DNA from 3 places in the Wukongibacter baidiensis genome. Region 3 is predicted to be linked to each of the others. Evidence: riboswitches for the same ligand, from Rfam matches in the RefSeq annotation. Region 3 holds a riboswitch; each other region holds the start of a gene.
The links. Region 3 has a riboswitch for S-adenosylmethionine ahead of R9X47_RS24055 (homocysteine biosynthesis protein). Riboswitches for the same ligand answer to the same signal wherever they lie in the genome.
Positions count from the first base shown of each region.

Region 1: linked by a shared signal. The riboswitch ahead of R9X47_RS20190 (O-acetylhomoserine aminocarboxypropyltransferase/cysteine synthase family protein) and the one ahead of R9X47_RS24055 (homocysteine biosynthesis protein) in region 3 are both predicted to bind S-adenosylmethionine.
Region 2: linked by a shared signal. The riboswitch ahead of metK (methionine adenosyltransferase) and the one ahead of R9X47_RS24055 (homocysteine biosynthesis protein) in region 3 are both predicted to bind S-adenosylmethionine.

Region 1 covers NZ_CP138202.1:4,484,510-4,495,416, forward strand. Annotated here, with positions in the region: gene R9X47_RS20180 (YibE/F family protein) at 1-365, shown strand, start outside; gene metA (homoserine O-acetyltransferase MetA) at 477-1,397, opposite strand; gene R9X47_RS20190 (O-acetylhomoserine aminocarboxypropyltransferase/cysteine synthase family protein) at 1,626-2,903, opposite strand; SAM riboswitch class I at 3,040-3,142, opposite strand; SAM riboswitch class I at 3,231-3,332, opposite strand; gene R9X47_RS20195 (DUF3793 family protein) at 3,650-4,246, shown strand; gene R9X47_RS20200 (flavodoxin) at 4,312-4,743, shown strand; gene R9X47_RS20205 (HD-GYP domain-containing protein) at 5,103-5,717, shown strand; gene R9X47_RS20210 (ABC transporter substrate-binding protein) at 6,145-7,191, shown strand; gene R9X47_RS20215 (ABC transporter permease) at 7,169-7,915, shown strand; gene R9X47_RS20220 (ABC transporter ATP-binding protein) at 7,921-8,646, shown strand; gene R9X47_RS20225 (HAD-IC family P-type ATPase) at 8,938-10,907, opposite strand, start outside.
Region 2 covers NZ_CP138202.1:4,275,561-4,286,467, forward strand. Annotated here, with positions in the region: gene R9X47_RS19235 (phosphodiester glycosidase family protein) at 1-256, opposite strand, end outside; gene R9X47_RS19240 (tRNA 2-thiocytidine biosynthesis TtcA family protein) at 258-983, opposite strand; gene R9X47_RS19245 (COG2426 family protein) at 1,404-1,871, shown strand; SAM riboswitch class I at 2,140-2,244, shown strand; gene metK (methionine adenosyltransferase) at 2,510-3,697, shown strand; gene R9X47_RS19255 (DUF378 domain-containing protein) at 3,832-4,050, opposite strand; gene recD2 (SF1B family DNA helicase RecD2) at 4,265-6,490, shown strand; gene R9X47_RS19265 (ComF family protein) at 6,732-7,481, shown strand; gene R9X47_RS19270 (TIGR03826 family flagellar region protein) at 7,577-7,990, shown strand; gene flgM (flagellar biosynthesis anti-sigma factor FlgM) at 8,067-8,357, shown strand; gene R9X47_RS19280 (flagellar protein FlgN) at 8,433-8,930, shown strand; gene flgK (flagellar hook-associated protein FlgK) at 8,946-10,382, shown strand; gene flgL (flagellar hook-associated protein FlgL) at 10,465-10,907, shown strand, end outside.
Region 3 covers NZ_CP138202.1:5,331,258-5,342,164, forward strand. Annotated here, with positions in the region: gene R9X47_RS24020 (LamB/YcsF family protein) at 1-616, shown strand, start outside; gene pxpB (5-oxoprolinase subunit PxpB) at 653-1,399, shown strand; gene R9X47_RS24030 (biotin-dependent carboxyltransferase family protein) at 1,392-2,432, shown strand; gene R9X47_RS24035 (CD0519/CD1768 family membrane protein) at 2,572-3,717, opposite strand; gene R9X47_RS24040 (AraC family transcriptional regulator) at 3,915-4,580, opposite strand; gene R9X47_RS24045 (radical SAM protein) at 4,898-5,959, opposite strand; gene R9X47_RS24050 (EFR1 family ferrodoxin) at 6,099-6,923, opposite strand; SAM riboswitch class I at 7,315-7,419, shown strand; SAM riboswitch class I at 7,591-7,695, shown strand; gene R9X47_RS24055 (homocysteine biosynthesis protein) at 7,795-8,967, shown strand; gene R9X47_RS24060 (NIL domain-containing protein) at 8,971-9,372, shown strand; gene R9X47_RS24065 (UPF0280 family protein) at 9,420-10,142, shown strand; gene metF (methylenetetrahydrofolate reductase [NAD(P)H]) at 10,170-10,907, shown strand, end outside.

The DNA of each region.
Region 1 (10,907 bases), 850 kb from region 3:
TAGTAATGGATGTAAGTATGTCGATAACCTCTGTAATTTTTGAACTCAAAGATCAGAATCCAAATATGACCTTTGCAGGGCTAATTGCTTCAGGATTAAAGGTAGGTAGAGATATAATGGCAACCATGGTAAATACCCTTATCTTAGCCTATGTTGGAGGAGCTATGCCTATACTATTAGTATTTCACTTCATGAAAATGCCATTGGGTAGACTAGTAAGCATGGAGATTTTATCAACTGAGATAATTAGATCATTATGTGGAAGTATTGGACTAGTTTCAACAATCCCCCTTACTTCACTAGTAGCAAGCATGATGGCTCCTAATATAAGATCTAGAAAAAGAATGTATAATTATAGGAGATAATGTGAAGGGGATATCTTACAAGATGAATACTTTATAAGATATCCCTCCTATAGATAAAAACATTAGTATTTGAGATTTATTGAACCTCAAAGTTGCTTATAGATATACTGATTATTCTAAATGCCCCTTTAATATATAAGGGGTTTTTTGATATACATAATAATTAATCCAATTAGAAAAGAGTAGACTAGCATGACTCCTCCATTTTGAAACTGGCTCAGCTGTTGGATCGTCATTTTTAAAATAATTATTAGGAACTTCTATATCAATTCCTTTAGAAATGTCTCTCAAATACTCATTTTTTAGGGTATTAACATCGTATTCGGGATGCCCACTTATAAATATTTGTTTCCTATCCCTTGAAGCGACAATATATACTCCTGAATCGCTAGACTCAGATAAAATTTCAAGCTCAGGAACCTTTTCTATATCCTCTCTTCGTACTTCAGTATATCGTGAATGAGGTACATAGAAAACATCATCAAAGCCTCTTAGGAGATTCAATTTATTGTTATTGATAGTATGAGGAAATACTCCCGAAATCTTTTTATCAACTACATACTTAGGAACTCCGTAATGGTGATATAGACCTGCCTGAGATCCCCAGCAAATATGTAGGGTAGATGTAACGTTGGATATCGAAAAGTCCATGATTTCCTTTAGTTCACTCCAATATGCAACTTCTTCAAAGGGGAGGAGCTCAACTGGAGCTCCAGTTATTATCATGCCATCAAATTCTTGATCCTTAATATCACTGAAATGCTTATAAAAGGTACTTAAATGATCCTTGGATACATTCTTCGATTCATAGGACTCGGTATGGATGAATACTACCTCTATTTGCAGAGGAACATTTCCTAGTAGACGGAGAAGTTGAGTCTCGGTTTCTATTTTAGTAGGCATTAAGTTTAATACAACAATCTTTAATGCTCTGATATCTTGATGAATGGCACGGTTTTCGTTCATAACAAAGATATTTTCATTTGACAATACATCAAAGGCTGGAAGGTTTTGAGGTATAACTATTGGCATAGTAATTCTCCTTTCTCGTTTAGCTAGTTCCTCGGGCGGGGATATGGATATTTCCTTTTCGTTCATGCAATGAACCTGTTTCTTTATATGCTTCAAAGGAGAAAACTGATTCATTGAAATTACTAAAAGGAAATATCCATATCCCTTAGTCAGTTGAAATACCAGACTTCTATTCACAACATGTTAGATTAATAGTTTTACTTGAATCTCCAAACTAAGGACTTTATTTTATATTCTTTCAAGTGCGTTTGATAGATCATTTATTAAATCATCAGCATTTTCAATGCCTATTGAAACCCTAATCAATTCGGGGGAAACTCCACTTTGCCTCTGCTGCTCTTCGCTAAGCTGTTGATGAGTAGTGGAAGCAGGATGAATAATCAAGGATTTAGCATCACCAACATTGGCCAAATGAGAGAATATTTCTAGAGCGCTTATTAATTTCTTTCCTCCTTCGTATCCTCCCTTTACTCCAAAGGTAAAAATGGCACCTGTTCCATTTGGAAGGTATTTTTTAGAGATTTCATGATATTTGTTATCTTCTAGGCCTGGATAGTTAACCCAGTCAATTTTTTCATGCCCATTTAGAAACTCAGCAATTTTTTTTGCATTTTCAATATGTCTTTCTACCCTTAGGGATAGAGTTTCAAGACCAAGAGTAAGAAGGAATGAGTTAAATGGAGAAATACAAGCTCCTAAATCCCTTAGAAGAACAACTCTTAATCTAGCGATATATGCAGCTTCTTTAAATGCTTCAGTATAGGAAACTCCATTGTAACTTTTATCTGGCTCTACAAGCTTTGGAAATTTGCCATTATCCCAATTGAAATTACCGGAGTCTATAACCAAGCCACCTATAGAGGTTCCGTTACCGCCTATATATTTTGTTGCTGAGTATACTACGATATCTGCTCCAAACTCAAAGGGTTTGCATAAATAAGGAGTTGCGAAGGTATTATCGACTATTAAAGGAACATCATTTGCATGGGCTATCTCAGAGATTTTTTCAATATCACATATATTTATTCCAGGGTTCCCGATGGTTTCAATATATACTGCTTTAGTTTTATCGTTAATAGCTTTTTCGATATTTGAAGGATCATCTGGGTTTATAAAGTTTACTTTTATACCAAAATCCTTAAAGGTATTTGCAAATAATTGATATGTTCCTCCATACAAGGTAGAAGCAGCAACTATTTCATCACCAGATGATGCAATATTCAATATTGCATAACTTATTGCAGCCATTCCAGAAGAGGTTGCAACTGCTCCTATTCCACCCTCAAGTAAAGCTATTCTTTTTTCAAGAACATCTGTAGTTGGATTTGTAATACGGGTATAGATATTTCCAGCCTTTTTCAATGCAAATAAATCTGCTGCCTCCTCAGGTGTATCAAATACGTAGGATGTTGTTTGGTAAATTGGTACGGCCCTTGACTTTGTATTTGAATCAGGCTCATACCCTCCGTGTAGTTGAATAGTTTCAAAGTTTAGTTTTTTTGACATTTGAATTCCTCCTATTTTGATTTCTATTTTGAATACCTAGGGGCATCGAACCCCTTCGCTTTGGTCAGGTTTCTCTTCGAGAAATGACCTAAAAAAACTTCCTGCAGATAATCTGCAAGAAGTTTAAATTCTAAGCATCTTATCTTTCAGGTAAAAAACCTGCTGGATTTAGCACCTTGAATAAAAATTCAGGTTGCCGGACGTCATAGGGCCAGTCCCTCGGTCTCTCTTGATAAGTGTAAATATTGAGTTTTGTAAAACTTAGAAAAGATGTTTTAACTAAAAAAACTTCCTGCAGATAATCTGCAAGAAGTCTAAATTCTAAGCATCTTATCTTTCAGGCAAATACCTGCTGGATTTAGCACCTTGAATAAAAATTCAGGTTGCCGGACGTCGTAGGGCCAGTCCCTCGGTCTCTCTTGATAAGTATTGATATTGAATTGTATATTATAATATCAGTTTTGTAGCAAGATGTCAATAATAAATATTCAAATTATTTAATAAATATTTGGAAGGTGGGTCAGAAAAAGTTATAAGTATATTAGATTAGCATATCTAGTTGGCTTTGTGCTTTGAACTTTTGGCGATTCTATTTTCCTTATGTAATTAGATTTTTAGATATAGCTCTCAAAAAATAGAGTGAAAAAAAATTAACAATATTTGTTTACAGGAGAAAAAAGATGTGGTAATATATAACTGTGATAATGATAATCGTTATCAATTGATTTGGAAAAGGAGGTAGTCTTATGGCAAAGTGTTCTGATTCTTGTATATTGGCCTATAAAAGAAATAATGACTTCATTGGGTGGCTTGTTGAAATACTAGGACCTGTACTTATGGGTTCTAAGCCGGCAGAACTATTAAGTTTTCCAAAACATGAAAAACAGTTGTTAAGAAAAATAGATAGCATAGAAAAACATATGGGAAAATGTAAAAGAGTTACATATAGATTGTTTAAAAATAAAAGTGGGAGTATTAAGGTATTGTTTTATAATCCTAAAAGTTTAGATACAAGTTTACAAGAATACAGAAATATGAGGTTTCTAAAGAATTTGGGATATCCCTCAAAATATGGCTTAGATGAGTACTTGCAAATCATTATAGATAAGATGATTACTGGAGATATTCCCCATGAGATAGGGGTATTTCTAGGATATCCACTAAAGGACATTATAGGATTTATTGGTCATCCATCACTAAAGCTTACTAAGGTTAATGGCTGGAGAGTTTATGGAGATCCACGATTATCAGATAAAAGGCTTAATGAGTTTATAGAAGCTAAAAACAAAGTAAGGAAGTTGCTTGAGTTTAATGAACCAGAGAAAGTTCTAGTGTCAATTTGATTTATTGTAAGTAATAAAGCTATAAATAATATAGCAAAAAAATATATATGTAGGAGGCAATATCAATGAAAAAAGTAACTATAATCTACTGGAGTGGTACTGGTAATACTGAAATGATGGCTAATGCAATTTCTGAGGGAGTAAAAGATGTAGGAAATCCTGTTGATGTAGTTAAAGTTGAAGATGCAAACAAAGACATGGTAGTAAACTCTGAACTTTTAGCATTTGGTTGCCCTTCTATGGGAGCAGAGGTTTTAGAAGAAGGCCTTATGGAGCCATTCATTGAGTCATTGAAGGATATAGATTTTACCGGAAAAAAAGTAGCTCTTTTCGGTTCATATGACTGGGGTGATGGTGAATGGATGAGAGACTGGGAAGAGAGAATGAAGGGCTATGGTGCAAACATTGTTGATGAAGGTTTAATTATCCACTTGACTCCTGACGATGATGGCGTAGAAAAATGCAAGGACCTAGGAGATAGCTTAGCAAAAGCTTAAGTCTTATAGATAAAAAATAATATAGAGACTCAAGTAGAACTATTAATTTATGAACGTCATAAACTCTCAGAAACATAGAGCATTTTGATATGTATAAGTTAAGTTCTGTTATATGAACTCTATATAGTTGGGTTTATAGAAATCGCAATAAATCTTTTGCATTTTGCTTCCTTAAAAAGCCTTGAAACGTTGGCTATTCAAGAAATCAAAATGTAGATTTATAAGTGCGTTCTATATAGATATCAATTTTCTAGCAAAACTTAGAATATGATATTTATGCATAGGGTACAATGTACGAATATAGACCTTTCTAGAATACGTACTTTGTACCTCGTATTGCTTTTTTAATGGAGGCTAATATGATTCATTGTCTTGGAGATATATCGGATGATTTTGGACTATATCACGATATAATTGAATGTCTAGTAGGGGCATTAGAAGCAAAGGATTTATATACTAGGGGACACTCTATGAGAGTTGGTGATATGTCATACCAGCTTGCTAAAGAGATTGGACTTAAGGGAGAAGAACTTGAGATTATACATATAGCTGCCCATCTTCATGATATTGGGAAAATTGGTATTCCTGATAAGATATTAAATAAAAAAGGTAAACTAACTAGTAGTGAATGGAAGGCTATTAAAAGACATCCCGAAATTGGTAGTAATATCCTTAAGCGTTCAGACAAGCTTAGAAAAATTTCGAAGCTCGTTCTTCATCATCATGAAAGGTGGGATGGCAAAGGATATCCCTCTGGATTGAAGGAAGAAGACATCCCCTTAGGATCTAGAATTATCGCAATATGTGATTCCATTGATGCAATGACCTCCGAAAGATCCTATAGGAAGGGGATCCCTTGGAATATATGTAGAGAAGAGATTGAGTCCAATAAAGGAAGTCAATTTGATCCCCGGCTAGTAGAAGCAGCAAATGAATTATGGAAGTGTTGGAAAAATGAGTTTTATAGTAGATAGAAATCGCAATAAATCTTTTATATGCGTTCTATAATATACGTTTTCTTTCCCTAAAGAGTACTAGATAGGCTATTAATCCGTCTAGTACTCTTTTTATAATATAATGCGATAGGAAATGATTGATCTATTAAATTTATGGACAAATATAATTTCTTGACTTAAGAATCCTCATAAAAGACTTTTTACAGAATAGATATATAGAAAATTAGAACTATATGTTAAAATAGTGTAGTTAAACCTAGACTATCCATAGAAAGTTTAAAATTCTGCTACGTCCTTTTGATTCTAAGACATCCATTAAATTCTTGACGTACCGTTTTGGTATGCCTTCAAATTTAATGAAAGCCTTAGAAATCAAAACTACTTGCACCATTTCAAAATTTCCACGAATAATCTAGGTTAAACCTAGTTAAAGGAGAGGATAAGAATGAAGAGAGTAATGGCATTAATTTTAGCCTTAACATTATTCACAGTAATGTTTACAGGCTGTACTCAAAAACCAGCTCAGGAAGAATCAAAACCTGAAGTAAATATTGAATCTGATAAAAATGAGGAAGAGCAGAAAGAGGAGCCTAAGGCAGTAGAACCGGTATCTTTAAAGGTATCTTCACCGGGAGGACCCCTAGCAATAAGCTTAGTAAAAATGTTTAAGGAAAAGCCTTCTTTAGGAGAAAAAGTAGAAGTCTCCTATGAGGCAGTAAAATCACCGGATGTGATGGCTGCACAGATTATAAAAGGAGAAGTAGACTTTGCGGTTGTACCTACTAATTTAGCAGCAAAATTACATAATAAAGGTGTACCATACAAGCTTGCGGCATCTACTGTATGGGGAGTTTTATATATTGCTAGTAGTGAAGAAGTAAAAGGATGGGAAGAACTTAAGGGTAAGGAAATATATACTATTGGTAGAGGATTAACTCCAGATATATTACTTAGATATTTATTAACTAAGAATGGATTAGATCCAGAAAAGGATGTTACTATTAAGTACTTAGCTGGACCACAGGAATTAGCTGGATTTATGGTTACTGGAAAAGCTAATATAGCAGTAGTGCCTGAGCCTATGCTTTCAGCGGTGCTTATGAAGAACAAAGATGTTAAAGTTGTCTTGGACATGCAAAAAGAGTGGGAGAAGATAACAGGAAATAGTAGTTATCCGCAATCTTCATTGATAGTTAAAAATGAAGTTATAGAGAAGTATCCAGAAGTAGTTGAGAACTTCTTAGCTAAGTATGAAGAAAGTATATCGTGGGTAAATGAAAATCCTGCGGAGGCAGGAAAGTATGTGGAAGAGTTAGAGATAGGATTAAAGGCAGCCCTTGCACAGAAGGCGATCCCGGGAAGTAACTTAAAATACGTAGAGGCATCTGAAGCTAGATCTGCCATAGAAGAATTCTTAAAGGTACTTGTGGATTTTTCAGCTGAATCTATAGGAGGAGAGCTTCCGAAAGATGAATTATATTTCCAAAGATAGGCTATATACGTTATTATCAGTCCTGGTTTTAATAATAATTTGGAAAGTATCATCCTACTTTATTGGATACGAGCTTATTCTTCCCACACCAAAGGAAACGATAAATAGCTTAATTATTATTATAAAGGGAGAGACCTTTGGGCAAATAGTATTTAATACCGTGAGAAGATGCCTGTTAAGCTTCTCCATAGCATTCTTATTAGGAACAACTATGGGAATCATGGCAGGAATGTTTAGGCCTATATATTATTTGCTTAAGCCATTGATCATTATAAAAAAGGCAACACCAACAACGGCTATAGTCCTATTGGTGTTGCTATGGTTAGGATCAGAAGCACCGATTTTAATAAGCTTTCTTGTAACATTTCCAATTATATATGCAAACGTAGTAGAAGGGGTTCGAAATGTAGATTTAAAGCTAATTGAAATGGCTAAAGCATATAAAGTTAATAGAGTGAGAATTTTATATGAGCTATATCTGCCATCTATATTGCCCTACATAATGGCAGGAGCTTCTTCGGCTCTTGGCTTGAATCTAAAGGTAATTATAGCTGCAGAAGCCTGGAGTCAAGCACCAAAATCGATCGGAGACAGTTTTTTGATAGAAAAGATTGCGTTAAATACATCTGGAATATTTGCTTGGACGATTATAGTAATATCAATATCCGCACTGTTTGATTATTTACTAAGGTCTGTAGAAAAAAGAATAGTAAAATGGAAGTGAAATCTATGGGATACATTATAAGAAATCTTCATAAAAGCTTTGGAGACCTTATTGTTCTAAAGGATTTTAATATGGATATAAAGGATAGCAAGGTTATATCTATATTAGGGCCATCGGGTTGTGGTAAAACAACCCTGCTTAATATTCTATCGGGAATGATTGAACCGGAAGAAGGCGAAGTATTGGGATTGGAAGGTAAGACTATCAGCTACCTATTTCAAGAACCAAGACTGCTAAGATGGAAAACCGTAGAAGGGAATATTGACTTTATATTAAAGGATAAAATGACCTATGAAGAAAGACAGGAAAAGATTAGAAAATATCTCGAAATGGTTGGATTATGGGAATACAAAAACTATTATCCAGATAATTTAAGTGGAGGAATGAAGCAAAGGGTAGCGATTGCTAGGGCCTTTGCATATACTTCAGATATATTACTTATGGACGAGCCATTTAAGTCTCTTGACTTTGAGCTGAAAATGAATTTGATTCATGATTTTATAGGTCTATGGAAGCTTGATAATAGAACAGTTTTTTTCGTAACACATGATATTCAAGCAGCATTGATGCTTGGAGATGAAATACATCTTTTGAGTCAAAAACCAACTAAGATAATGGAGACAATTGTTAACAGCATTCCTCATGATGAAAGAAGTCTTCATAATAAGTACATACTTGGTTTGGCTGAAAAATTGTATAATCACTATTCTGAGGCTTACAGGAAAAAATAAAAGTATGACTAAGGAGGTGTATCGTAATAACGCAGAAATTTGTTATTACGACGTACCTCCTTTTAAAAACTTTTATAAATATTCTAAGATACATGAATAAGTCAGAGGAAGTTTGAACATAATAACAAACAAATGATAATGATAATCAATATGAATTGTAAAGAATATTATATTTTGATTTGGATAAAAAAAGAGTGTATCAAAATGATGAATTCCAAAACCTTGAACTTCAATCATTTTGATACACCCTGTGTCAAGCTGAAAATATGCTTTTGCGTGAAATTACTAAATTTAAATACTACTTAGTACTGTTGACCCTAATACAGCTCCCCAGCTTAAGAGGCCTAATGGTACTGTACCAAACAGTGAGTTGAAAAATGGAATGTAAATTATCCCGAGAAGAAGAGCTACCGATGATAGAACCATTTTAGTCATGTATTTATTTGCAAATGCTTTTTTATTACTCCTACAGTTATAAACATTTGCAACCTGACTACAAATAAAATTGGTAAAAGCTAATGTTCTGGCTTTACTTACTCCTAAGCCGAAAAGCATAGAGCCGGCATATATACCAAATGTACTAATACCTATACCTGCGCCTCTTCTTATGATACCTCTTTTTAAGGATTTATCTATGAATGGAGCATCCTTATCAGAAGGAGGATAGTTCATGACATCTTCCGAAGGCGGCTCCACAGCCAGTGAAGAGCCTAGCAAGGTTTCAGAAACCAAGTTAATCCAGATCATCTGTATTGCAATTAGTGGAGCCGGTAAACCAAAGGCAAAGGATAGGAATATAGAAGACATCTCTCCTATTGCTCCTGAAAAGAGATACTTCATGGTATTTCTTACATTGCTTGTTACGCTCCTACCTTCCTCGATTGCAGCTACTATTGTTGAAAAATTGTCATCCACAAGGGTTATACAAGCTACATCTCTTGCAATATCACTGCCATTTTTACCCATGGCGATACCGATATCAGCTTCCTTGATTGCAGGAGCGTCGTTAACACCATCTCCAGTCATTGCAACTACATGGCCGCATCTTTTAAGGGCTTTTACAATTCTATATTTCTGTTTAGGTGTAGTCCTAGCAAATATTTGTATTTTATTTATTTTTGAGTCAAGCTCATCATCACTCATGCTGTCTAGCTCGCTACCCGATAAAATCAATCCATTGGTTAACAATCCCAATTGCTTTCCTACGGCTCCGGCAGTTTTCATATAATCGCCCGTTATCATAACGACTTTGATCCCTGCTTTAAAGCATTTCTGTATAGATTCCTTAACGCCTTCTCTTGGTGGATCGTCCATGCCCATAAGACCTAAGAAAACAAAATTACTTTCAATCTCTGAATTTTCATTATCAATTTTTTTATAGGCAAAGGCCAATATTCTGAGAGCCTTATCTGCCATTTTATCACATACGGATTTTAGTTTCTTTCTATCGGTGGAAGTAAATAATCTTTCCTTACCACCATCATATATAGTTGTACACTTATCTAAAACTGTATCTAAAGCGCCTTTACAATAGGCGTAGCTTCCGTCTTCAGAAGATACTACCGATGTCATATAACGTTTACAACTATCAAAGGGAACCTCCTTAACACATGAATGAGTTTCTTTTATGTAATCTACATTGAGATTCATTTTATGTGCCATGGTTATTAAAGCACCTTCTGTTGGATCACCTTGAACCTCCCATTTATCACCTGTATTTGTTAGAGTCGAATTATTACATAGAACTCCTGTCTTCACAAGTTTTTCAAGTGAAGCATTTTCTAAGGAATATCCTTTGATAGGAGTTATATCACCAACAGGATTATAGCCAACTCCAGAGGCCTTATAATGACATGAATCTACAAATACTTCCCTAACTGTCATCTCGTTCATGGTCAATGTACCTGTTTTATCGCAGCAAATAACGTCTGCTGCTCCTAAGCTTTCAACTGAAGTAAGGTTTCTAACAATGGCATTTTTCTTCGACATTCGCTGAACACTAAGAGCCATACAGGAAGTAACTACTAGGGGGAGTCCTTCTGGAATAGAACCTAGAAAGAAGGTTACTCCCATCATTAATACCTGTGCAAGACCTCTACCAAATAAAAGTGCTATGCCTCCAAAGGCAGCAAAACAACCTATGTATATCTTTATTAACTTATTTATAAAGCTTTCAGCTTTATTTTGTAATGGAGGACATGTATTCTCTATACTATCCAATAAAGAAGCAATTTTACCGATTTCTGTATCTTTTCCAGTGG
Region 2 (10,907 bases), 1.1 Mb from region 3:
TGCCTGACATTCCAGTTTCACTTGTTATTACATCTAAAGAAGTATATTTATCATCAAGGTCAATTCTGAGGATATTCATATTTAACCAACCTCTATTGGTAAACCTTGATATTTTTTCGTAAACTACACCCCTAGATATATTTTCTGAGGATCTTTCTTCATGGATCTCAACAAAGTCAGCAAAGGAAAAGGTAATAACGGTATTAAAAATCAAAGCTGTAGTCAATAGTTTAATAAGGCTCTTTTTCAAGTTCAACTTATTTATCCTCCTTTATTTCCCAGATATTTAACTGTTTTTTGTTCTTTAATGCGTTCAATAGATTTTGCTTTGCATGGGGTATATCTTTATAAAATTTCATAAGGGATTGCTTCATGTATTCCCTTTTGGTATTGCCATCAGCAGGGCAGAGACTCTTTACTTCAGGTAGATTATGTCTTCTGACTGCCTTTATTATTTCTTTTTCTTCAGCATAAATCAGAGGTCTTATCATTGTAAGATCCTTCCTACTAAGATAGGTCACGGGGTTAAATGTGTGAATTCTACCCTCATAAAACATACTTAGAAACAAAGTCTCAATTGCATCATCCATATGATGACCAAGGGCCAATTTAGTTACTGAATTTTCCTTACAAAGGCTATGAAGGGCAGCCCTTTTAAATCTAGAGCACAGAGAACAGGGATTTTTCTCCTTTCTCTCTTCGAATACTATCCTTCCGATTTCTGTAGGTTTTATTATGTATTCTATATTTAGTTCATCACACATCTTTTTAATAGGAGTTAGATCAAAATTTTCAAAGCCAAGTGTTAATGTAAGGGCTTTGAGATCATACTTCACCGGTGAAAAGTTCTGGAAAAGCTTAAGGGCATATAAGAGTGCAACACTATCCTTCCCTCCAGAAACTCCAACACCTATAACATCTCCATCCTGAATCATATCAAAGTCTATAACGGCCTTCTTAATGCAGCCTAAAATTTTTCTCAATCTAATCCCTCATTTATGTAATGTATAAAAATTTAGTCATAAAACTTATTTTGTGAGAATAAGAAATAATATTGTACATGTTATTTTGATAGCTAATTGTTTATTGTTATCAGCAAAGCTTCTATTAGTTTTCCATACAATAATTATACTTTAATAACAAAGCTTAACATAATTAAAAAATAATTAAATATGTGTTACAATATGTATTTCTTGAGATGGGAATTTAAACTATATAAAGTAGCACAGATCTACTCGTTATGATATTCTATAGATGTTGGAAGGTCTTATCTTTAGGGGTTATATGTTAACTATATAGAAGTTATAAATCGAACAGATAAAAAAGTGCACTATTTAATGTAATAACTTTGTATAAAATGTCAATTATACAAACACAGGTCTATATATAGTGGGTGATAAAAGGTGAACCTATGGGATTTTCTGTCGGGAGAATTGAAAATACTAGTGATTTCCAGTCTTCCAATAATAGAATTAAGGGGGGCCATTCCCTATGCTATATCGAGGGGGATGAATCCTTTACATGCAGCTTTATTATGCATAGGAGGTAGTATGATTCCTGTACCTTTTTTGCTATTCTTTTTAAAACCTTTTTTCGCTAGTTTGAGAAACATTTTGATGATAGAGAAATTTGAAAAATGGCTTATCAAAAGAGTAGAGAGAAAGGCTAGAAACATAAAGAAATATAGTATATTTGGATTAGTTCTTTTTGTTGCCATACCGTTACCATCAACTGGTGTCTGGACTGGGTCTGTAGCTGCAGCTTTATTTAATCTTAGAATCAAGCATGCATTTTTTGCAATACTCATGGGGAATACTATAGCGGCATCTATAATAACATTTTTAAGCTATTTTGCAGCTAGAAATATGTAGATGAGTAAGTTTAAGCCTGTAGGTTTTGAATAGATAGTACTTAAGTGAGGAAACTGCATAATTCTAACTTGGCAGAATTGCATAATAAATGAGGTAAAGCTCTAGGGAGTTTAAGACTATATATAGTAGAAAATTTTTTTAGATGGTAATTATGCAATTTGCTCAAATAACAAAAAAAATAGTAATATAAAAATATTTTTGTAGAAATATGTTGACTAGAATATATATATATGGTACTATTTTTATGTCAAATTGAATAACTTGCTTCACCTTATCAAGAGCGACGGAGGGAATAGGCCCTATGAAGTCCAGCAACCGGTACAATGTATACGGTGCTAAGTCCTACGGAATATGATATTCTGGAAGATGAGGAATCTGTGATTAAAACCTCTTCTTGCGGAAGAGGTTTTTTAGTGCCCATTATATGTAAAATGATTAATTGAGGGCATACTAAAAAAGTAATATTATCTTGATAAAAATATTCAAATAACAACAAAAAATTATTTTAATATGAATTAAACAGAGATTCAAGTAAAGCTATTGATTTATACATCCTAAAAACTCCTAAAAATGCTGAGTATTTGTGTGTGTATAAATTGAGTTTTACTAAGAACTCTATACACAAGGAGGAAAAGGAATTGAAAAGATTATTTACATCAGAATCTGTTACAGAAGGGCATCCAGATAAGATTTGTGACCAAGTTTCAGATTCAATCCTAGATGCTATATTTGCAAAGGACCCTAATGCCCGTGTAGCATGCGAAACTTCTGTTACAACAGGATTAGTATTAGTGGCTGGTGAAATTTCTACTACTTGTTATGTAGATATACCAAAGATCGTAAGAAAAACTATTGAAGAGATTGGATACACTAGAGCTAAATATGGATTTGACTCTGATACTTGTGCAGTACTTACTTCTATAGATGAGCAGTCTCCTGATATAGCTATGGGAGTAGATGAAGCATTAGAGAGCAAAGCTGGTGAAATGAATGATGAGATTGAAGCTATCGGTGCTGGAGACCAAGGGATTATGTTTGGTTTTGCTTGTAATGAAACTCCAGAATTAATGCCTCTACCAATCGCTCTTTCCCATAAGCTTGCTAGAAGACTTTCAGAAGTAAGAAAAAATGGAACTTTAAAGTATCTTCGTCCAGATGGTAAAACTCAGGTTACAGTAGAATATCAGGACAATAAGCCTGTTAGAGTTGATACTATCGTTATATCTACTCAACATGGACCAGAGGTTAGTCGTGAGCAAATAGAAAAAGACTTGATCGAAAATGTAGTAAATAAAATAGTACCACATGAATTATTAGATGAAAACACAAGATACTTAATCAATCCTACTGGTAGATTTGTTATAGGTGGACCTCAAGGTGATGCAGGATTAACAGGAAGAAAGATTATTGTTGATACTTACGGAGGATACTCTAGACACGGTGGTGGAGCTTTCTCAGGAAAAGATCCAACTAAGGTTGATAGATCAGCTGCTTATGCTGCAAGATACGTTGCAAAAAATATTGTTGCTGCAGGTCTTGCTGATAAATGTGAATTAGAGCTTGCTTACGCTATCGGTGTTGCTCAGCCAGTTTCTATATTAGTTGAAACTTTCGGAACTGGAAAGGTATCTGAAGAAAAATTAGTTGAGCTTGTTAAGAAGCACTTTGATTTAAGACCAGCTGCTATTATAAAGGATTTAGATTTAAGAAGACCTATATATAGACAAACAGCTGCATATGGACACTTTGGAAGAACAGACATAGATTTACCATGGGAAAAGACTGATAAAGCTGAAATACTTAGAAAAGAAGGACTTGGAGAATAATAATCGGCCCTTTGTTAAGAGCCTAAAGATTAAGAAAGACGGCAAGGATGCCGTCTTTCTTATTGCTTGACAATATCAAATTGATTATCTAAAATTATGACACTATGTTTTGATTGATACTTTTAAGCTAAATATTAGTCTCTTACTTCCCTGTTTTTAAAGAGGAAGCTTATTGCATATGCGCCTGCTATACCAACAACACCATATACAATTCGACTTATTCCTGATGCTTGACCTGCTGATATAGCTCCGGAACCTCCTAATAATGCGGCTACTAGGTCATAACCAAAGAGACCCACTAATAGCCAGTTAAGAGCTCCTATTATTACTAGTACAAGAGCTACTCTATCCATAACTTATCTCTCCTTTTTAGGGATATTTAAATAAATATTCATCCCTTAACTTGTTTCAAGTATTATTATTCCAATTTCAAAAATAAAAAAACATATATAAATATGCTAAAACAAGAAAAAAATGTAAAAAATGCAACCTTGATAGTTCGAATTCCTAATTATGTTATAATAGGGAGTAAGAGCAAAATACTATCTAATATTATGTGGTGATTTTATGTCTATGGAAATTAACGGTGTTGTGAAGGAAATTATATTTAGAAATGAAGATAATGGCTATGTAGTAGCTAGTATAGATACAGGGAAAGAAGATGTAGTAGTGGTAGGATATATACCTATTATAAATGTTGGCGAGACTATGTCTTTTAGCGGAAGTATTACAGTTCATCCTATATATGGTGAACAATTGCAGGTAGTAAATAGCAAGCAAATTCCACCGGAAACTCTAGAGGGAATTAAAAGCTATCTTTCATCGGGTTTGCTCAAGGGAATTGGGGAAAAGATGGCCGAGCGTATAGTAGAAAGGTTTGGGAAAGATGCATTAGATATTATTCAATATCATCCTGATAGGCTGACCGAAGTAAATGGTATAGGCGATAAGAAGGCTAAGGATATTGCTGAAGCCTTTGAGGAGCAGAGAGAGATTAAGGAAGTTATGGTTTTTTTAGGACAGTTCGGTGTATCAACAGCCTATGCAGTTAAGATATTTAAGAAATATGGAGATAAAACCATAGAAAACCTAAGGGAAAACCCCTATAGATTAGCCGATGATATTTCTGGAATAGGTTTTAAAATGGCCGATACAATTGCTAAAAGGATGGGGATTGATCCAAAATCACCCTATAGGATTATGTGCGGTATAAAGTATGCCTTGACTCAGTATAATCTTGAGGGTCATACTTATGGCGTTAAGGAAGCGTTAATCGATAGAACCTGCGAAATTTTGGGTTTAGACGCTAGTATGATAGAGGATGGAATTATCACTTTAACTATAAATGGAGAGATTCATCAAGAAAACGTTGATGATAAGATAGCCGTATTTCCAATGGCATTTTTTTATGCGGAGACGGGAGCATGTAAAAAGCTAATAGAGTTAGCAGGGACAAGCTTTGAAAATCCAAATATAGACTTAGAAGAAGAAATAAGAAATATTGAAAAGGATGGAGACATTGCTTTAGCAGCGAATCAAAGGGATGCAGTTAAAGAGGCGTTCTCAAATGGAGTTACTGTAATAACTGGTGGACCGGGAACGGGAAAAACAACTACTGTAAACAGTGTCATAAAGCTATTTGAAGGCCAAAACCTAAAGATAGGACTGGCAGCCCCGACGGGCAGAGCAGCTAAAAGACTTACTGAGACTACCGGGAGAGAAGCTAAAACCATCCATAGGCTTTTGGAATATTCCTACTCCGATGATGGCGGTGGAATGGGCTTTATGAAGAATGGTGAGGAGCCACTGAGCTTTGACGTGATTATTGTTGATGAGGTTTCAATGGTTGATATACTTTTAATGTATCATTTGCTCAAGGCCATCCCTCCAGATACTAGAGTAGTCCTAGTTGGTGATGTGGATCAGCTTCCGTCGGTTGGTCCTGGAAATGTACTCCATGACATAATAGAAAGTGGAATAGTCAAGGTAGTAAGGTTGACGGAGATATTTAGACAAGCCAAGGAAAGTATGATAGTTGTGAATGCCCATATGATAAATAAGGGAGAGAAACCAAAGCTTAATGTAAAGGATAAGGATTTTTTCTTTTTGCCGAAGAGAAACCAAGACGATATACTCCATACCATAAAGGAGTTATGTGTAAAAAGATTACCGAAATTCAACGACTATGACCCACGAAGAGATATTCAGGTACTAACCCCGATGAAAAATAGCAGGATTGGAACAAATAATATGAATAACGAGCTTCAGAACATACTTAATCCAGAGTGCAACTCAAAGAGAGAAAAAAAGATAGGAGACAGGTTGTTTAGAGTCGGAGACAAGGTAATGCAGATAAAAAATAACTATAATATAAAGTGGAAGAGTGAAGATGGATTAAGAAAAGGAGAAGGAGTATTCAATGGAGACATAGGATATGTGACCTTTATAGATGACGAAGCGAAGACTATATCGGTTTGTTTCGATGATGAAAAAAATGTGGAATACGATTTTGCAGGCTTGGATGAAATAGTACTTGCCTACTCCATAACTATCCATAAGAGTCAAGGTAGTGAGTTCCCCGTAGTCGTTATGCCGATTTGTTGGGGTCCTCCAATGCTACTGAATAGAAATCTGCTTTACACAGCAGTTACCCGTGCCAAGGAATTAGTTGTTCTAGTGGGTATGGAGAAATATCTATATATGATGATTAAAAACGAAAGGAATTCAAATAGAAACTCAGGGCTAAAATTTAGACTCAAGAGAATAAAGGATGAGAAGCTTATCGATTGGTAAAGAAAAAGTGACTAAAGTACTTTGATAGTTCTAAGTTATAAGATCATTCTTTTATACTTTTGAGTAAGAAATAAGCTTTGAGGTTGAAATGTGACATGGGGACTGGCCCATCTGACATACGTTCTTTCCAGTGTGTCTGGGGGCCTGTCCACGTGTCATATTTCCAAACTCGAGAAAACAACTATTTATTCATCAGTCCAGAAAGCTTTGTGACCAGTTTCATCAAGGAAGGTTGATTCTAATGGAATACATTAAAATTCTAAAAGAATACATCGATACCTTTTTAAACTTCATATACCCCAGAAATATTTACTGCATAATATGTAACTCTTCTATAGAGAGAGAAGAAGAGTATTCGATTTGTGATGAATGCAAGGACAAATTAAAGTTCATATGGGAAAAGACCTGCGATAAGTGTGGAAAACCTCTAGATGAGCTATATCTAGCAGATAGGTGCCCCGAATGTATAGACAATTCCCATTATTACACAAAGGCCGTTTCTTGTATTGAATACGATGATTCAGCAAAAAAAACAATCTATGATTTAAAGTATCATAAAAAAAGATATATTGCCTATCATGTGGCTGAGATTATATACGATAGACTTATAGAAAGTGATATCCATGATTTCGATATAATTATACCAGTGCCCTTGCATAAAGCTAGACAGAGAGAAAGGTCTTTTAATCAAGCGGGTATTATCAGTAAATATATAGGGAAAATGATGAATATTGACGTGGACAATAGAAGTCTTATAAGATGCAGAAATACAATAACTCAAAACCAATTAACTAAGGAAGAAAGAAGAAAAAATCTTGAAGATGCCTTTGAAATAATTAATAATAATAATATAAGGGATAAAAATGTATTGCTTATAGACGACATCTATACCACTGGGTCAACGGTAAACCAGTGTAGCAAAGTATTGACTGAAAGTGGAGCTTTAAATGTATACGTAGCTACCTTTGCTACTGGTAGAAATTATTATTAATGAATAATAGGAGCTAAAAACTATTGACTTACAGAAGTATCTTTATGCTATAATATTTTAATAAGAGTATATAAAAGAACAGGGGGCGATTGCTTTTGAATATAAGAAACTGTAAAGAATGCGGTAAACTATTCCAGTACGATGGAATTAGTAAAATATGTTTTAGATGTAGAAAAAAGGATGACGAAGACTTTAGAAGGGTTAAGGACTACCTATATGAAAACCCAAAAGAGATCGTTACAGTAGTAGCGGAAGAAACTGAAGTTTCTGAAGATAAGATATTAAGATATCTTAGAGAAGGTAGATTAGAAATAGTAGGAGACAATCCAGGTATACTATTAGACTGTGAGTCGTGTGGTAAGGCAATTAGATCAGGAAGATACTGTGATCAATGTGCCCATGATATAGAAAGAGGCTTAAAATCTGGATTTGAAAGACAAGAAAAGTCAAGCAAAGATCGTTCTAAGAATAGGATGTACATAACTGAAATGAAAAAGAATAGAAAATAGATAAGTTTTTCTTAATAAAAACCTCATCCCTGCCGATAATATAATTAGTAATATTCGGTAGAGATGAGGTGTTTTTATGAAAATATTTAATAATCCTAATGTGCAAAAGGTTATGGGAGCTTATCAAAGTAAAACGGCAAAGACCCAAAAAAGTAAACAGGCGAGTGGAGCCAAGGATAAAATTGAATTTTCTTCTATGGCGAAGGACTTTCAAGTTGCTATGAATGCTTTTAAAAAACTTCCTGAGACAAGAGAAGCAAAAATAGGTGAAGTAAAGGCTGCTATAGCTTCTGGAACCTATAATCCATCAGCTGAGGAAGCTGTGGAGAAGATAGTTGAAGGCGTAAACTTTGATAAAAAAATATAGAAATGATTTGAAAATTAAAAGATTTAACAAAAAAGGCGTCTTACGACGCGTTCATCTAGAATGGGGGTCAATGACATGAGCAAATCTGTAGAGCAACTAATGATAGCCCTTAATAAAGAGTATGAGATGTACCAGGACGTGCTGGAAATAGCGAGAAAAAAAAGAAATGTAATAATTGAAGGCAAAATAAAGGAGCTTGACGGTATTACTGGTGAGGAACAAGCCATGATAATAAGTATAGGTAAGCTTGAAAATATAAGAGAAAGCATAATAAGAAACATAGTTAAGGAAATGAATGTCAGCGACATAAAAAATATTTCGATGCTCGCTGAGCATCTCGATGATAAGACAAAAAATGAAATACTAGCAATAAGAGACAAGTTTTCAGAGGTTTTAAAAATGGTAAAAGAAGAAAATGATTTAAATAGTAAGCTTATAGAGCAGTCACTTGAATATATAGAGTTTAACAAAAATATATTAACTACTTTAGAAAATAGAGGGAGCACCTATGGTTCTGATGCAGATGAAAGAGATGTTAATATAAAGAGTAATTTATTTGATGCGAAAATATAAAATGGGGGATTAAAAATGTCTACTTTTTTTGGATTTAATATAGCACGATCAGGTATCTTCGCTAGTCAAAGGGCGATGAATATAACTTCCCATAATATTGCCAACGCAAATACACCGGGATATACAAGACAAAGATTAGACATGGAGCAATCAAGTCCCATGTATTTACCAGGCGGGCAAGGGATGTTGGGAGCAGGAGTTGATACTGAAGGTATTAGCCAGCTTAGAAGTGAATTTTTGGATCTAAAACTTAGAAATGAACTTACAGGTTATGGTGAGTGGGAAACAAAATCAGAGACCTTAGCAACTATAGGAACAATACTTAATGAACCTTCTGATTCTGGAATTCAAACTGTTTTTAATGACTTCTTTTCATCACTACAGGAATTAGTTGATACACCAGAAAGTCTTACCACTAGAGCGTTAGTAAGAGAAAGTGCAGTAGCCTTTACTACACGTATAAATGGGATGGTTAATCAATTTGAAGATCTTCAAAGCAATATGGATTTTGAGGTAAGAGCCACAGTAGATCAGATTAATGGATATGGTGAACAAATTGCAAGTCTTAATGAGGCTATACATAAAGCTGAATTGGATGGAAGCAAGGCAAATGATCTGAGAGATCAGAGAAATTTACTTGTTGATAAGCTTTCGGAGCTTACGGATATAAATTATTATGAAGATGCGGAAAATAGATTTTATGTACTAATGAATGGAAAACCATTGGTATCGCATATAGAGAATAGTGAACTTGCTTATGTACAAAGAACTACTAAGCTACATGATCCCTATGATGCTAATGGACTTCATGATGTTCAGTGGGCTGATGGGTCGACTTTTAACCCTACCGGTGGAAAAATAAAGGGTTTAACAGATATGATAAACAATGACTCCGGTAATGATAAGGGGATACCATACTACGTAAAACAACTTAATGATTTTACTAGAACACTTGCTGATGAAATGAACAGAGTTCATAGATTAGGTTTTGATTTAGATGGTAATGCGGGTGGTGACTTTTTCACATTTGATCCTACAAATCCAGCTAAGAGCATTTCTATATCTGCAGCTATAGAGGGCGATCTAAATAAGATAGCAGCGTCAGAAACTGTTGGTGGGGTGCCTGGAGACGGTGGAAATGCCCTTGCAATGGCAGATGTGAGACACAACTCAGGTCTATTTGCGTGGGGGAGCCCAGAGGATTTCCTTAATTCTTTAATTTCAAACCTAGGCGTTGATGGACAAGAAGCTAACCGAATGGTGGAGAATCAAGAGGTTATGTTGAATCAGATTGAAACAAATAGACAATCAATATCAGGAGTTTCTATGGACGAAGAAATGACCAACATGATTCAATTTCAACATTCTTTTAATGCTAACTCTCGAATGATAACAACAATTGATGAAATGATAGAAACTATCATAAATAGAATGGGAGTAGTTGGTAGATAAGGTGAATAGCAATGTGTTAAGTGACTAGGAAGAAGATCGTACATACAACATATTTCAAGGCTGTAAAGGAGGTCCATAGAGAATGCGAGTAACTAACAACATGATTGCGTCAAATACACTAAGAAATCTAAATAGAAATCTGTCGCGTTTAGATAAAAGAAATACACAAATTTCTACTGGAAAAAGAATTAATAGCCCTTCTGATGATCCTATAGGGACATCGAGAGCTTTAAGGCTAAGATCAGATGTGTCGCAAATAGAACAATATGAAAGAAACACTAGTGCCGCGACATCGTGGCTAGATATTACGGAGTCAGCAACGACAGACTTGTACAATATACTTCATAAGGCTAAAGAGCTTACTGTTAAGGGAGCATCAGAAACCTATGCACCTGAGGATAGAAATACGATAGCAGATGAGATGGAACAATTAAAGCAACAGATAATACAGATAGGTAATAGTACATATACTGGCAGATATATATTTTCAGGTTTTCAAACTGATGAAAAAACTTTTAATGATGA
Region 3 (10,907 bases):
GTTAGCCATAGAAAAGGGAGCTAGTATAGGAGCGCACCCTGGATATCCTGATTTGATGGGATTTGGGAGAAGAAGCATGAATATAAGTATGGAAGAAGCCAGAGCATATATGATTTACCAAATTGGAGCATTAAAGGCCTTTGTCGAAGCCTGTGGAGGAAGACTTCAACATGTAAAGCCCCATGGGGCCCTTTATAATGCAGCCGCTAAAGATCATGAGCTTGCGAAGACCTTGGCCCAGGCAGTTTACGATGTAGATAGAGAACTAATATTTATGGGACTAGCAAACTCTGAAATGATAAGGGCAGCAAAGGATATAGGACTTAAAGCATCAAATGAGGTATTTGCCGATAGAGCCTATAATAATAATGGAACCTTAGTATCAAGAAAACTCAAGGGTGCAGTAATACATGATACAGAAACTTGCGTTGCTAGAGTTCAGGGTATGATTAAAAAGGGAGTAGTTAAATCCATAGATGGAATGGATGTGGAAATAAAGGCTGATAGTATTTGTGTTCATGGTGATAATGTGATGGCCCTAGAGTTTATAAAGAGTCTAAGAGAAAAGCTCACAAATAATGGAGTGGAACTTACAGCTTTAAAGGATATAATTTAATGGGTTGTCTTGACTAACTAGAAGGGGTTGCTGGCTATGTATAAAAAAAGTAAAATTCTTGCCTCTGGAGACAGCGGAATAATTTTGGAAGTTGGCGATGGGATTTCTGAGGAAGTAAATAGAAAAATAAGAGCTTTGTCCTATTGTATTGAAAGGATGCAGCTAAAAGAAATTATTGAGATTATTCCTACTTATACAACGGTTTTAGTATTATACAATCCCCTTGAAACCTCATATAAGGAGCTTGCAAAAAGATTAATGGATATAGAGGAATCTATAGACGATATAGAGCTACCTCCAAGGGAAGTAGTTCATATTCCGATATTATATGGAGGTGAGTATGGTACTGATCTAGAGCATGTGGCTAAACATAATAAGTTAACCGTAGAAGAAGTTATAGACATCCATAGCGGAACAAATTATTTAGTATATATGCTGGGATTCACACCGGGTTTTCCTTATCTCGGTGGAATGTCTGAAAGAATTTCTACTCCAAGATTAGAGACGCCCAGAGAAAAAATTACAGCAGGCTCTGTAGGAATCGCAGGTAATCAAACTGGGATATATCCAATAGATAGTCCCGGTGGCTGGCAGCTGATAGGACGAACACCGCTAAATCTATTTGATGCTAAGAGAAAACCATCTGTTCTTTTAAAAGCTGGACAATACTTGAAGTTTCAGCCAATTTGTAAAGAAGAATATGAAGTAATATGTAAGGAGATAAAAGAAAGTAAGTATAGCATAAAAAAGACAATGTTTAAGGAGGGCGAATATAATGTGTAGTATAAGGATTCATAATCCAGGCCTCCTAACAACTATCCAAGATGCTGGAAGAATAGGTTATGGCCAGTATGGGATACCAGCCGGTGGAGCTATGGACACATTGTCTTTACAATTTGCAAACATATTAGTCGGTAATGATCGATATGAAGCTGCTATGGAAATAACCTTTATGGGTCCTAAAATTGAGTTTGACTCAAATTTAATTATATCCATTACAGGAGGGGATATTTCTCCTAGAATAAATAATAAAGAAATAGAAATGTATAGTACTGTTTATGTGAATAGAGGTGACATCTTAAGTTTTGGACAGTTGAAGAGGGGTTGTAGATCGTATCTAGCAGTATCGGGAGGATTTAAGGTAGAAAGCCTCATGGAAAGTAAATCCACATATCTAAGAGGAAAAATAGGGGGATATAAGGGTAGAAAATTAAAGATAGGGGATATTGTACCAGTTGATATAGAGAAGAGTAAAAAATATCTAGGGGTTAGGAAAATACCAAAGGAGCTAATACCAGTATTTGATAGTCAATATATAGCTAGAGTTATAATGGGTCCTGAGGATGAGAGATTTACTCAGGAAGGTATAGATACGTTTTTAAATAGTGAATATACACTCACAAATCAATGTGATAGAATGGGATACAGACTAGGTGGACCTAAAATTGTACATGAAGACGGAGCAGATATAATATCAGGGGGTATTACATTTGGAGCCATACAGATACCTGGTCATGGAGAGCCAATAATAATGATGGCCGATAGACAAACCACCGGTGGATATACTAAGATAGCAAATGTAATCTCTGTTGATTTACCATATCTTGCTCAGCTTAAAACTGGCGATAGAATAAAATTCGAGAAAATAAGTATAGTTGAAGCTCAAAAGCTTATAAAAGAAAGAGAAAGAAAGTTGATTAGATGCATTGAGGATATGAAAGAAAATACAATAATAAAAGATGTAAAGCGTATGAGTAACTATTTAATAACAATAGATGGGAAAGAGTTTAATATAGGTGTTCAGGAGTTTATCTAGAATTAAAAAAAAAGTATCTATTTTCATAAAATTCATTATGTATAAAAATAAAAATGGGGTTGTCTCATAAAGCAATCCTATGAGTACAGCTCCAGGATGCTTCAGAAATTCATCATTCTGAGACACCCTGTTTAAGTTATTATGTGAGTAATAAATATATATAGTGTGCTGATATTCCAGCGACCAATCCGCCAATTGTATGACTTGTTATAGCTGCTGAAATAAGTTTTCTATGCTTTAATGCATCCATCATTCCGACATGTGTACTTAGATAACCGCTCCAACACATCCCCATGGCAGTAAATACCGCAATATCATTTCCACCTATTATTCCTAGGTCTAGAAATTTTGGAACTAAACTAATTGCTGCTCCAACAGCACCTAGAGAGGTGATAGGAAAAGCTATTGCTTCAGGACTTGAAAAACCAAATAGAGGCTTAATGATTGGGGCTAAAAGATTTCCTAGCTTAGGTAGTAATGCAACGCCTTCAAATGCAAGACCTTGGTAGCCTATGGTTGGGTCCTTAGGGCCAAAGGTCAATGTCATGATTATAGTACACACGAATAGTAGACCTGGGATAATCGCTATTCCCATTTCTACGCCATTTTTACCACCCTCAAGCATTGCAGTCATAAATCTTATAAAGAAAGAGTCTTCTGAATTATTGTTTGACGATTCTGAAGTATTTTCCAAATCATCTTTAGGAACTTCTCTCTTTTCAGCCTTTGAAAAATACCCTTTTTGCTTAATCTTATATGACATTATACGAACGCTGACAATACTACCAATAATTGCACCTAAATTTCCTATTAAAGCTTCCTTGAAAAATCCAAATCCTATCATGAATGTAGTAAGTATCAGTCCCATACCGAAGGATGTTCCTAAATTACATAGGCACGGAACTTCATCTTCATTAAAATATTCAAGATAAGATTTATCATTTGCAAGGGTAATAACTGCAGGGTTATCGGATAAATAAGTTGTTACGACACCTAGAAAAGATGCACCTGGAAGATTGTAAAGTGGCCTCATAAATGGTGAGAAAATGTAATTTAATATTTTCACAACACCAAACTCTGAAGCAAGATTGCCAGCAGCTCCCATTATAACAGATATTGCTAGTATATAGAAAGCAGTCTCTAGCAATAAACTATAGGCAGTTTTCATGAGTGATGAAAATAAATTCGATGTATCCATACTAAAACTCAAATAACCTATAAAAAGACCTGTAAGAGATAAGAATGCTATTGTAAATAGTGCTTCTCTATGACTTTTCCTTTCCATACTGATCATATTGATACCTCCGAATAATTATTTATGAATTCCTAAATTCTTAAATAATTATATAGTTTGAAGGCTTATTTCTCTATACAGTATTTCAGATGATTATTAGCAGAATCTCAGTTTGGATAGCTCTTTTATCTGGTCAAGAAGAGTCTAAATAATAGCTTATTACAATATACTTCTTAGGGATAAAGATACTAGGAATTCAACTTTCTATACTCAGTGGGATTCATATTTTCTAATAGCTTAAATATCCTACAGAATGACGAACTGTGATCATAACCTACTTGATTAGATATTTCACTAATACTATACTTTGTTGTTAATAAAAGCTCTTTAGCCTTTTCGATCCTTAATCTTTGAATATAGTCTCTCGGCGTCATTCCTGTTTGCTTTTTAAACCATTCAGTATAGTAATTAACATTATAATGCTCTAGTGCTGCTAAATGAGATACACTTATACTCTCGTTATAGTGTTTATTGATATAATCTATTGACTTGGATTTTTTTCTTTCAATAATCTTATCGTATAAATAGAAAAATAAATACTTAACTGATTCAGAATCTGGATTTTCCTCAATTTCCTGAGTAATTAGACTAATCAATAATGAAATTCTGTTATCAATCAAAGTCTTGCTACTTGATTTCAGTTTTTCCATATCTGTCTTTTTAATCATGCTATTAGGAATATTAATTACTAATGATTTTTTTCCAGATTCGCTCCTATATTGATGATAACAATTAGGTGGTATAAAACCTAGAGACTTATCGTCGATTTGAAAATTTCCATAATCTGTTTGTATATAGACATAGGACTCAAGAGGAATCACTATCTGAGCATACGAATGGTTATGACAGCTCATTTTCCTTGAAATCTCTACAATGCTACAAGTTATTTTATTGATATAATCACCTACTTTTCACCTTTCGGATATTAAATGTTGTAAAATATAACACAATAAATACTATAGTTAGTAGAAAAGTAACCTTTGATAAAATTCAACCCGAATTTTTTATGAACAATTCAGATTCAATATAATCATTCTAGCAAATTTTAGTATTTATATTCAAGTAGGTATCAAGGGTTTTAATAAAAATACAATCTGGTGAAAAGAAATTGTGATATTTTTATAAGCTTTGAAAATAGCAATACTTTTTAGTCCATAGAAATTGCTTTAAGTTAAGAAATTAACTCATCAATCCATTCTTTATTTTCATATAAAGCACATCCACCTTGTGATTCCTGCAACAAATGATGGTTATCTCTTATCTTTTTTAGCATATTAGATTTTAAAGCATCTATTAAAGATTTTTCTTTCAAATTAACATCAGAAATTGGAGCAAAAGGGCACGCTTCTACATTACCAGTACTACTTATATGCAAGAAACCTCTACCTGCTGCTAAACAACCACCAAAAGCTTCCTCGTCTCCAGGTAAGGGGATAGCCAACATAGAATAATTCTTACTGAGTGTACTTATTTGCATAATTAGATCTTCTTTTTGTTTCTCGGTCAAACATAAACCTTTATCACCATTGCAAGGTACATATTCTATTAAAAATACTGCTCTACAGCCCATTTTTTCTAAATTAGACAAATAAGAATCGTTAATAACTAAATCATAGTTTTTACTTGTTAAGGTTATCGATGTTCCGAATATAATTTTACTGTCATCAAGTTTCTGCATAACCGACATAACATTTCTATACACACCGTTTCCACGTCTCTCATCGGTAGATTCTTCGTCACCTTCTAAGCTAAATGCTATTATCAAGTTCTTAATGTCTTTTAGTTGCCTTGTTACCTTATCATCTATTAATAATCCATTTGAAAACATAACAAATAGAGTATCACTGTACTTTTTAGGAATATCTAGGATATTCTTTTTTACGAGGGGCTCTCCACCAGCTATCATAATAATACTTACTCCTAAATCAATACCTTCTTTGACTATATTATCTATATCATCAATAGTCATCTCATCGTCTTTAACTCTGTTTTGAGCACAAGCATAGCAGCTAGCACAGGATAAGTTACAATCATTAGTAACGCTAATAATCAATATAGGAGGAACAGTAACATCATCACTCGCCAATATTTCTGCCCTTATTTTCTCTTGCTTTTTTAGTTTTACAACAGCCTTTGCATACGACGGTAAATAATTTGTTCTACCTGATAAGAATCTTCTATTTTCTATTAGATTCTTACTCATCGCATTATTAAATAATTTAACCCCATCCATTATATACACCTCACAAAAATTATTAATAGAGCAAATTGCATAATTACAATCCTAAAAAACTTACTACTATATATAGTCTTAAATTCCACAGAGCTATACCATATTTATTATGCAATTTCTTCAATTACTTACTTAGCTTCTAAAGAAATGCATCAGGCTCTTTTCTTTTATCTCTATATTTAACTACATTGTCTACGGATTTAATCAATGCTGGACTCGCAGACTTTATTGCCTTTTTAGGACATGCGTTAGCACAGCCATAACAACCAATACACTTATTTATATCAAATTCTATATTCCCCTTTAATGTAATTGCTTCCGTAGGACAGTGCTTTACACATTTGCCGCATTTAATACATGAATCAGACACAGATAGCTCTTTCCATGAGTTTGGAAGTTTCACTCCTAATCCTGGTAGGGCTGAAATTAGAGCGCATTTAATAGTTGAAAATGCACCTTCATCTGGCCAGTCTATTTTTAGTTTTCTATTAAAACTAAGATCCTTTAGAATTACTACTTTCTTATAGATGTCTTCCCCAAACTTAACCTGTATTCTTTCGTCCTTTGCATCGGGTCTACCTGTTGCGACATTTGATGCAAAAGTGTGTTGACCGATAAATCCTCCACCGGCTACCATTTTAAAGCCTCTTTCTTCCATTGCCTTTTTCATTACAATGAGAGCCTTTCCATAATAACCATTACCACAGGTAACAGTTCCAACAAATGGAGTACCATTTCCATTTAAGGTACCAATGATTTCAGCTGGTAGACCAAATAGTTTAGATGCTGTCGGCATTCCAAGTATCACAAGGTCGTCTTTTGAGAAGTTATATGTTTTTTCTCTGTTTTCTTTTCTTAGCATATCATGCTCTATGATTTCAAGATCCTTCATGCCCTTTGCAATGTTTTGTACTGTCTTTTTTGTTGTACCGCCGGGACTAAAATAAATTAAATGTACTTTCATTTTATCGCCTCTTTCATATAAAATTTTAAAAGATTATCTTAAAAAACACTTCTGAATATCATATAAATTTAGCATTCTAAAGAAATATTAGAGTTACTGAATTCTAATACTTTACTATATTTCTCTCTGCTTTCATTATTTATCATGCTATAGCCTATGATTTCATATTGTTTACTATATCGCGGATTTATATTCCGTGGAATATAAACATAATATCATACACGTTATTATGTGTCAAGGAATATATATATGGTTTTATTAGGTTGTAATTGCCAATGATATTGCCTTGTATTATCTACCTTGAAAGTTGAGAAAAAATTTTGAAAAAAGTGTTGACAATTGTTATTAAGGACAGTATACTTATAATCAATCATAAAAGTGAATAATTAATCTCTTATCAAGAGTGACGGAGGGATCTGGCCCTATGATGTCCGGCAACCGGTACTATATGTACAATGGTGCTAATTCCAGCGGTAGTGATACCGACAGATGAGAACGCTGAGTTTATTAAGCCTTTTCCACTGTTGGAAAAGGCTTTTAATATTTTATATATAAGTTACGAAAAATCTATTACATTCCGAAGATTTAACATCCCCAAAAACGCTGGCTGTCAAATCTCCAGAAAGTAAGATGTTTATCGTATTATATATATCAAAACTAAATATTCTTCTTATCAAGAGTGATGGAGGGAACTGGCCCTATGAAATCCGGCAACCTGTACTCCGTGTACAAAGGTGCTAAATCCAGCGGTAGTGATACCGACAGATGAGAATGCTGTGATTAAAAGCCTTTTCTCTGTCAGAAAAGGCTTTTTTAAATATTTAGAAAATTAGAAAACAAATAATCAATAATTATCTAAGGGGGAATTAATGTGGCAGTGAAAAAATCCTATGAGGAGATTAACGAAAAGATAAGAAATGGTACAGCTGTGGTAGTTACTGCTGAAGAGGTAATCGATATTGTTAAGGAAAAGGGGATAGAAGAGGCTACAAAATATGTGGATGTTGTTACTACAGCAACCTTCGGACCTATGTGTTCTTCGGGAGCTTTTCTTAACTTTGGGCACTCAGATCCGCCAATAAAAATGTCAAAGGTACATTTAAATGGAGTACCTGCGTACTCAGGACTTGCAGCTGTTGATGTATATATAGGAGCAACTGAAGAATCGGAAGATAAAGGAATGGAGTATGGCGGAGCCCATGTTATCTGTGATCTAATAGATGGAAAGAAAGTTCATCTAATGGCAACGGCCCGTGGTACAGATTGCTATCCATGTAAGGAAGTAGAAACATATATCACTAAGGAATCCATCAACGAGGCATACTTATTTAACCCAAGAAACTGTTATCAAAATTATAATGCAGCTATTAATACTTCTGATAGAAGGATATATACCTACATGGGAATATTACAGCCCGATCAAGGAAATATAACATACTCAACGGCAGGTCAACTAAGCCCTCTTTTCAATGACCCGCTATATAGAACTATCGGTATAGGCACAAGAATATTTCTAGGTGGAACCGTTGGATATATATCATGGCAGGGTACACAATTTAACTCCGCATGTAATAGAGACGAGAATGGAGTGCCACTAGGTGGAGCTGGAACATTAGCCGTAATAGGGGATCTTAAGAATATGAGCACGGAATACATTAGACCGGCAGTTTTCGAAAATTATGGTACATCAATATTTGTAGGTATAGGTATTCCTATTCCAATACTTGATGAAGAAATGATGAAGTATGTATCCGTTGAAGACAAAGATCTTCATACAAATATAATTGATTATAGTGTCCCAAGAAGAAGCAAGCCGAGTCTAGGTAGAGTAAGCTATGCAGAGCTTAGAAGCGGCAAAGTAACTGTTGATGGTAAAGAAATCAAAACGGCACCGCTATCAAGTCTTCATAAGGCCCGTAAGATTGCCGATGAGCTGAAGGATTGGATTAGGAAGGGTGATTTCCAAATACAAGAACCGGTGCAGCCATTACCATTAAATAATAAAGTGAATTCCCTTGAAATAGTAGAAGAAGAGGAGGCGTAGGATATGAAAAAATTATTACTATTATCATTCCCAACAAATTTAACGGGTGAACCTATTACATACACCCTTATAAAAAACTATGATTTAAAAATAAATATCCTACGAGCGTCGATAGATTACAATATTGAGGGGTCCTTATTCCTTGAAGTAGAGGGATTAGAAGAAAAAATCGATCTAAGTATAGAATATCTAAAAATTGTAGGTGTAAAGGTTAAAGTAATAAAAACCGCAATAACTATAGATGAAGATAAATGTGTTAACTGTGGAGCATGTACATCGATCTGTGAAGTAGGAGCCCTTACAATGAGCGACGACTGGAAGATAGAATTCCATAAGGATAGATGTCTTGACTGTAAACTATGTATAAAAGCATGTCCAGTTAGGGCCATAGCAAGCATCGTTTAAGTAGGCGTGATGATATAAGACAGAGGTTATTTGGGGATGGTGATTAAATGTACGAAGAAAGATTTTATAGAGAATACATGAAGGCAGACAATTTCATAAATTTCACAGTAATTGATAAGGAATCGGATCTACACATATCCGCCAAAACTAACCTTGTGAAGGAAGCAAAACAATATCTTGAAAAGTATAGAACAGCCATTAAGGACTACGGTGATAATGATACTGAGTTCTATAAAAGTTTAGTACCCTTAGAAGTTTCAAAGGATGCTGATGAAATAGTAAAACATATGGCTGAAGCAGCGAACCATGCTAATGTAGGCCCAATGGCTGCCGTTGCAGGTGCTGTATCACAATACGTGGGCCTCGACCTATTGAATTACACAGATGAAATAATAATCGAAAATGGTGGAGATATATTTATAAAAACAAATAAGAGAAGAAAAATACTAATTTACGCTGGTAATTCTCCATTTTCAGAGAAGATTGCATTATCAATATCTCCAGAAGATACGCCCCTTGGAATATGTACCTCGGCAGGTACGATTGGACATTCCATAAGCTTTGGAAAGGCCGATGCGGTGGTTGTTTTATCAAAGGATACCCTATTGGCAGATGCAACTGCAACGGCTATAGGAAATATCATAAAGGACCCAGATGACATAAATAAAGGAATAGAATACGGAAAGGCCATCGAAGGCATTGAAGGTATTTTAATAATTATAGAAGACAAGATGGGTGCATGGGGAAAGATAGAGTTAGTTAAACCATAAATATTAATTAAAACTGGAGGGATGACTATGTTAATTAGAGATAAATTTAAAAATAAAAGTCCATTAATTTCATTTGAAATTTTTCCACCTAAGAGAGAATATCCTGTAGAAACTATATACAATACAATAGATGCTTTAAATGATATGAAACCTGACTTTATTAGTGTAACCTATGGTGCAGGAGGAAGTACAAAGGATACTACTGTAGATATAGCTTCCTTTATTAAAAATAAATATGACCTATCGGCTTTAGCCCATCTTACATGCCTAACATCTACTAAGAACGAGGTTGAAGAAACATTGAATTCCCTTAAAGCCAAGGGTGTTAGAAATATACTTGCACTTAGAGGAGATTATCCAGACGGAGCTGGACCTGACTATATAGGTCCTGATCATTATAAATATGCAAAGGATTTGATTGCACACATTAAGAAAAACGATGATTTTTGTATAGGTGCAGCATGCTATCCAGAGAAGCACTTAGAATGTGAAAGTCTAGATAAGGACCTACTGTACTTAAAGGAAAAGGTAGATGCAGGAGTAGACTTTCTAGTAACTCAGTTATTTTTCGATAATGAAACCTTCTATAGTTTTAAAGAGAAAACCGACAAACTAGGCATAAATGTACCTATAATAGCAGGGATATTACCGGTACTAGGTAAAAAGCAAGTTGAAAGAATTGTTTCACTATCAGGATGCAGCTTGCCTAAAAAGTTCCTTCGTATATTAGAAAAATACGAGCATAAACCAGAAGCCCTAAAAGAA